2 regions of the Vibrio sp. R10-SF1-ISO8 genome follow, and region 2 is predicted to be linked to the other one. Evidence: predicted binding sites of a transcription regulator. Region 2 holds the regulator's gene; the other holds the start of a gene.
The links. The regulator PurR, encoded in region 2, represses purine synthesis genes. The targets are predictions, from matches to a motif close to TNANGNAAACGTTTNCNTNA.
Positions count from the first base shown of each region.

Region 1 (3,423 bases), on a different contig from region 2:
TTGGGCCATTGGTATCGCAAAACAAATCCAGCTACACCTCGCTTGTCGTCGTGCTAAGCATCTTCTTACTGAACTGCTTGATTCAGAAACCTTGGTTGAAGGGAAGTTAAGATGCGATAGTGCTGAAGGAGCAGGGCTTGCTTTGCTTGAGGCTACTGAAAAAGAACTGGTATTGTCGGCTCGGGCAGACAATGAAGACGGGATTAAAGAGCGCCTGCAGTTAAGGCTAGAACGTGTGCAAGCAGGACTTAGTAGTGCAATGACGAGTGGGACTGGGGTTTTGGCCACGGTAGGTTCGGTCGGCCCTTTCATTGGTTTGTTTGGCACCGTCTGGGGAATTATGAATGCCTTTATCGGCATCGCTAAATCTCAGAATACCTCTTTGGCTGTAGTTGCTCCAGGCATTGCAGAAGCTTTGTTGGCTACGGCGATTGGTTTGGTCGCCGCTATTCCCGCAGTTGTTCTATACAATCACTTTATTCGAGGAGTCAGTCAGTATCGCGCTCTAATGGCTGATATCTCTGCTGCCTTAATGGTACTGGTCAGCCGTGATTTAGACCGGGAACCGATTGCCATTGATGGCAAAAAGCTCGCAGCTTAGGTGAGGTTTGTCTATGGGGTTTAAAGTATCTTCGCAGCAAGATGAGCTAGCGGTTAACCATGAAATCAACATTACTCCTTTTGTGGACGTAATGTTGGTTCTGCTTATCATCGTTATGGTTGCTGCTCCGCTAGCGACGGTTAACGTGCCAGTGGATCTTCCGACGTCTTCGGCGACTCCTTCTCCACGACCTAAAGAACCTTTTTATCTTACGGTAAGCGCTGATTTGGCTCTTACGCTAGGAGAAAAGACGCAGGTGAACTTAGATCAGTTGCCACAAGCTTTGGCTCAGGTTTTAGCAGATAAAGAGCAACGCATTTATCTCCGAGCGGATAAGACGCTAGATTACCAAAGTTTGATGAAGGTAATGAACGTACTTGTTGCTTCAGGTTATGGACAGATTGCTTTGGTTGGTTTGGAGTCGACAGAGAATAAAAGCACATGATGCAAAATCGAAAAGTAGCGAGTGATGGATTTATGCCGTGGCTGGTACCGGGTATTGCAGTCAGTGTCGTTATCCACCTTGCCATCGCTCTCTATTATCTTTACCAACCGAAAAGAGAAGTTGTACCGCTACCAGCCGCAATACCTGTCAGTGTCGCCATGGTTGCGCCAATTGCAGCACCTAAGGTTGAAGAGCAAGCCATTAATGATGGGGCTAAGCAGGTCGAGTCTATCGACTCAGTTGCTACGGTTACCGATGACGCTCCTGCAGAGGAAAAGGAAATCGAGCCAGAACCAGACCAAAAAGAGGTGGGGCTTGCCTCCGAGCCACCGCCTATCATTGCCAAAGAGTCCAAGCTTGACTCTGAATTGGCCAAACCTCAGAACGTTGAGCTGAGTGAAAGTACGCCTACAGTTAAGCAGACTCAAGTAAAAGCTAAGCAAGCGATCCCTGTAAAACCGGCAGTCTCTCAACCCGCTTCCGTTGCTAAAGTCGAACAAAGCGCACCTAAGATTGAAGTGGAGAATCGGCAAGAGAAACTGCAAGGGGTAGCTGGGGCTTTCAGTCAGCACTTAAGGCAAGTGCGCTTAGATTGGAAACAACAGCTCGTATTGCATCTTGAACGGCATAAGCAATACCCGAGGCGTGCCAAGAGACTACGTAAACAGGGAGTGCCACTCATTACTTTTACCATGGACCGGGCTGGCAAAGTTTTAGGGGTAGAGTTGATTCGTAGTAGTGGTACAGAATCTCTAGATAGAGAAGCACTGGATTTGGTATTTAGAGCGATGCCTTTGCCTTCTCCACCAAAGGAAGTCGATGGTGAGACGTTAACTTGGACGGTACCTGTTCGGTTTTATGTTCAATAATGATTGTTACTCTTGCGGTACTTTCTAGAAAATAGCACTAAGCAAACGTTTGCTAAAGTCTCACAAAGCTATTGAGTTTTTATTCGAGATCCTTACAATTCGCGCAAACGATTAAATGCTGTATATGTCTAATAAAATGGATTGGACGTTTCTACCACTGAGCCTACCTTAGTGACTACAGTAGCTTATGCGCCATTTCTTTTTTCAGCATTGAACCCGTTTACTGTTTACCCCACTTGTAAAGGTTTCATTGTGAGTCTCGAATCAACTCTAAAAGCCCAGAGTCAGTCTGGTGTGCTGAATTCAGTATTTAAAATTGCTGAGCGTAAAACAACCTTAGGTACAGAGCTGTACGCTGGCTTTATTACCTTTTTGGCGATGAGCTACATCCTAGCAGTTAACCCTGCTATCTTGGGCGGCATCCCTGGTATGGATAAGGGTGCGGTATTTACAGCAACGGCTTTGGCTGCGGCAATCGCAACCTTCATCATGGGTGTATGGGGTAACTACCCAGTCATGCTCGCACCAGGTATGAGCATGAACGGTTTCTTCAAAGGCATGCTGTTAAGTGGTTCAGTCGCGCTAGTGTGGAATGAAGCGCTGTTTGGTATCTTCCTTTCTGGTGTGCTCTACCTACTGCTTTCTCTGACCAATATTCGTAAATCCTTGATTGAGTCAATTCCTGAAGACTTAAAAAATGCTATTACCGTCTCGCTTGGTCTCTTTATCGCATTCTTAGGCCTGAAGAACGCCGGCATTATCGTTGACAACAAATTCGTACTGGTTGGCATGGGTAACATTGCCGACCCTCAAGTGATCATCGCTTACATCAGTATATTTATTGCTCTAGGTTGTATGGTCCGTGACATCAAGTTAGCGACCTTTATCTCGTTTGTCAGTGCGATTCTGCTAACCGTTATCGCTGATATAGTGATGGGAACAAGCAATGCCCCAATCCCTGAGCAAATCGTGACGGCACCGCCAAGTATGGCGAGTACGTTTGGTGCTGTGTTTGATTTCTCTGGTCTAACTGCAGACAAGATGTTCGATCTACTGTTTGTTGTGGTTATCTTCCTGATTGTCGATTTCTTTGATGGCATGAGCACGATAGTGGGTGTTGGCCGTGATGCAGGTATCATCGACAAAGATGGCAAAGTACCTAACGCTCGTTCAGCCCTAGTTGCGGATGCAGGGGGAACTGTGATTGGTTCGGTGCTAGGTACAACGTCTATTACTGCGTTCTCTGAGTCGGGTATTGCCTCTTCGCAAGGTGCGAAAACAGGTCTAGCGGCGGTAGTGGTTTCAGGCTTGTTCCTTGTTTCACTGTTTTTGTACCCTCTGTTCTCTATTTTCTCGGCGGCTATGGTTGCTCCAGCTATGGTTGTGGTGGGCATCTACATGATAGGTCGCTTAGGCCAGATTGATTGGGAGAAGAAAGAGTCTCGCATTGCTTCATTCTTTACTATTATGTTCACCGTGCTGAGCTTCTCGCCAGCCAATGGTATGGC
Region 1 covers NZ_JCBDHL010000016.1:59,212-62,634, forward strand. Annotated here, with positions in the region: gene exbB (tonB-system energizer ExbB) at 1-601, shown strand, start outside; gene exbD (TonB system transport protein ExbD) at 615-1,046, shown strand; gene AC6R00_RS12200 (TonB family protein) at 1,043-1,915, shown strand; purine riboswitch at 2,014-2,113, shown strand; gene AC6R00_RS12205 (NCS2 family permease) at 2,168-3,423, shown strand, end outside.
Region 1: AC6R00_RS12205 (NCS2 family permease) is a predicted target of PurR. The motif match lies at 1,953-1,972, and genes of this name have one in related genera.

Region 2 (3,423 bases):
AAGAGGATAAAGCCACTAACAGTTCATATTCTGCTTTAGTCAGCTTAACTGGCTCCCCGTTACGACTCAGAGCACGGCGCTGAACGTCAAACGTCCACTCGCCAAAGCGAACGACATTATCATCTTGCTTCGCTGCGCTGTCAGAGCCTGACGAATTACGTGCAGCAGAAATTCGCCACAGCAAGTTCTTAACTCGAACCAGTAGCTCTCGTAATTCAAAAGGTTTAGTGACATAGTCATCAGCGCCCATTTCGAGGCCAACGATTTTGTCGATGCTGTCCGTGCGTCCTGTTACCAGGATAATTCCAATGTCTGACTGACTGCGAAGTTCGCGAGTTAGCATTAATCCATCTTCACCCGGCAGATTAATATCCAACATCACCAAATCAATCGCGTTGCTTTGTAGCATGTCTCGCATCTGCTCGCCGCTTTCTGCTTCACTGACTTGGTAACCTTCATTCTGAAAGTAGCCAACAAGCTTGCTGCGAGTCACTACGTCGTCTTCTACTACTAGTACATGATAACTCATCTGCACCACTTAATTTACATTGGGAATAGTTCTATCATTTATTCTATTCATAAATAGTAACATTTCTAGTATTTATCACTTTAAAAACGAGAAAGATGATTTTTTATTGATTCAAAACAAAACCTCCGCCTTTGTTAATATATGCTCATAATTCGTCTTTTATTGTCACGTAAGCCATTACCGCTATTCATTTTTATTAGTTACACTAATAGGTAGTTATTTTGGGAGTGATACCTAATGCAAGAAATCAAAGCATTCAACGAGAAACGTGCGGAAATTTATTGGTGGCTTTCAAGCCTTTACGCCAAGGAATTAACGGAAGAGAATCTGGAGCAGTACCATTCAGCTCAAATCCGCTCTTTCCTTACTGGCCTTGGCGAGAATGCCGCTCTTAAACCGTCGATTGATCGTGTCATTGATGCACTTAATCGCTTAATCGATCGCGAAGATGCGCAACTAGAGCTTGCCGCTGACTTTTGTGATCTATTTTTAAAGTCTGACCGCGACTCGGCACTGCCTTATGCTTCAATGTACATTGGAGACACAGGCCTGCTTAACGACAAGCCTGCCAAAGAGATGGAAGCATTAATGCTAGAGCATGGTGTAGCCGTTGATGAAAGCCTAAATGAGCCGGCTGATCACATTGCCATTGAGCTGGATTTTCTCGGTAACCTTATCATTCGCTCTAATGAACTTGAGCAAGAGCGTCATATTGAAGAGGCACTGATCGAACAAGAGAGCTTCATTCGTCAGCACCTTCTAAGTTGGACACCTAAGTTTTCGGCTAAGTGTCAAACGCTCGATGAATTCGGTTTTTACTCTGCGATCGCTTCTCTCACTGTGGCGTTCTTGGAGTTGGACTGCACATATTTAATCGGCGAATAGAGTCTGACAATGTGAACTGGCACAGGTCAGTTTGACGAAATATGTTTGCCCTAAGTCGGATTGCGGTCTAAAATCGTGACCGCAAACGATAAAAATGAACTATTCAAATACAAACCGCTAAATAAGAGCGGTTTTTGTGTTTCTGATACTTTCTGCCAACTTATTCTAAACTGAATATATTCTCGTGGCAGTCATCGACAGGACAAAATTTATGGCCACTATTAAAGACGTTGCTCGCCTTGCTGGTGTTTCAACAACCACTGTGTCTCACGTGATTAACAAGACACGCTTTGTTGCCGAAGCGACACAAGAAAAAGTGATGGAAGCGGTAACCGAGCTTAACTATGCACCGAGTGCCGTTGCTCGTAGTCTTAAATGCAACACTACTCGTACAATCGGTATGTTAGTGACGCAATCGACTAACCTATTTTTCTCAGAAGTTATCGACGGCGTAGAAAGCTACTGCTACCGCCAAGGTTACACCTTGATTCTGTGTAATACCGGCGGCATCTATGAGAAGCAACGCGACTACATTCGCATGCTGGCTGAAAAGCGTGTAGATGGCATCCTAGTGATGTGTTCAGATCTGACTGAAGAGCTGAGCGAAATGCTCGACCGCCACAAAGACATTCCAAAAGTGGTAATGGACTGGGGTCCAGAGAGTTCTCAAGCCGATAAGATCATCGATAACTCTGAAGAAGGCGGCTATCTAGCGACAAAATATCTGATCGAGCGCGGTCATACTGACATTGCTTGTTTAAGTGGTCACTTCGAGAAAGCGGCGTGTGTTGAGCGTATTAGTGGCTTTAAGCGTGCAATGGCTGAAGCTGATTTAACAGTAAACGAAGATTGGATTCTTGAAGGTAACTTCGAATGTGATACGGCGGTACTGGCTGCGGATAAAATTGTTGCGATGGATAAAAAGCCAACAGCCGTATTTTGTTTTAATGACACAATGGCGCTTGGCTTAATGAGCCGTCTACAACAGAAAGGCATTCAAATACCTCAAGACATCTCAGTAATCGGCTACGATAATATTGAACTAGCAGAGTACTTCTCTCCACCTCTAACAACAGTGCACCAACCAAAACGTCGCGTTGGTAAGAATGCCTTCGAAATTCTTCTTGAGCGCATTAAAGATAAAGAGCACGAAAAACGTGTGTTCGAGATGCACCCAGAAATTGTCGAGCGCAATACCGTTCGTAATCTAAATAAATAACCTTAAGTCAGACGCTTAGCTTGTAGTCGTACTATTGGCTAGGCGTATATCTCCCCTCTATTTATTGAACCAACATCACATTTATCCGATACAAACGTGATGTTCTGCGCAGATTTTATTTATTCTTAATGTGTTCGATTAATGCCACGAACAGGGCAAACCATTTCGAAAGGATGGGACGCAAAGCCTCCGGCCTTAAACAATTTATTGTCTGGTAGCGGGGTTGCCGATGGCGAATATGCAAACTGTCATACCGCTTTTACTTGCACTCGTATGACACCTTACTGACAATGTCTCTGCATAATTTTGCTAATCTCTCGGACCTGCATTGGTGGCGTATACTTATACACCGAGAAAACACAGCATGGATAAACCAATACTAAAAGACTCAATGCGTTTATTTGAGCAGTTAGGACATATTAAGTCTCGCTCAATGTTTGGTGGCTTTGGCATTTTTGCTGATGACACTATGTTCGCACTTGTCGTCAACGATAAACTACACGTACGCGCGGACGCGGCTCTCGCTAAACAGTTCAGGTCTCAAGGGCTAGAACCCTATGTTTACAAAAAACGCGGATTCCCCGTCGTGACGAAGTATTTTGCGCTTTGTGATGATTGGGCAGCTGACGCAAATAAAACGTTAAAGATTGCGAACGTCGCCTTAAAAGCAGCAAATCAAGAGAAGCAATGCCAATCGCAAGCGAAACCCAATCGTTTGAAAGATCTGCCTAACTTGCGGCTAGCAACTGAGCGCATGCTCAAGAAAGCTGGTATAGATTCGGTAGAGAAT
Region 2 covers NZ_JCBDHL010000018.1:184,806-188,228, forward strand. Annotated here, with positions in the region: gene torR (two-component system response regulator TorR) at 1-529, opposite strand, end outside; gene torD (molecular chaperone TorD) at 767-1,414, shown strand; gene purR (HTH-type transcriptional repressor PurR) at 1,626-2,633, shown strand; cyclic di-GMP riboswitch class I at 2,778-2,864, shown strand; gene AC6R00_RS14165 (TfoX/Sxy family DNA transformation protein) at 2,998-3,423, shown strand, end outside.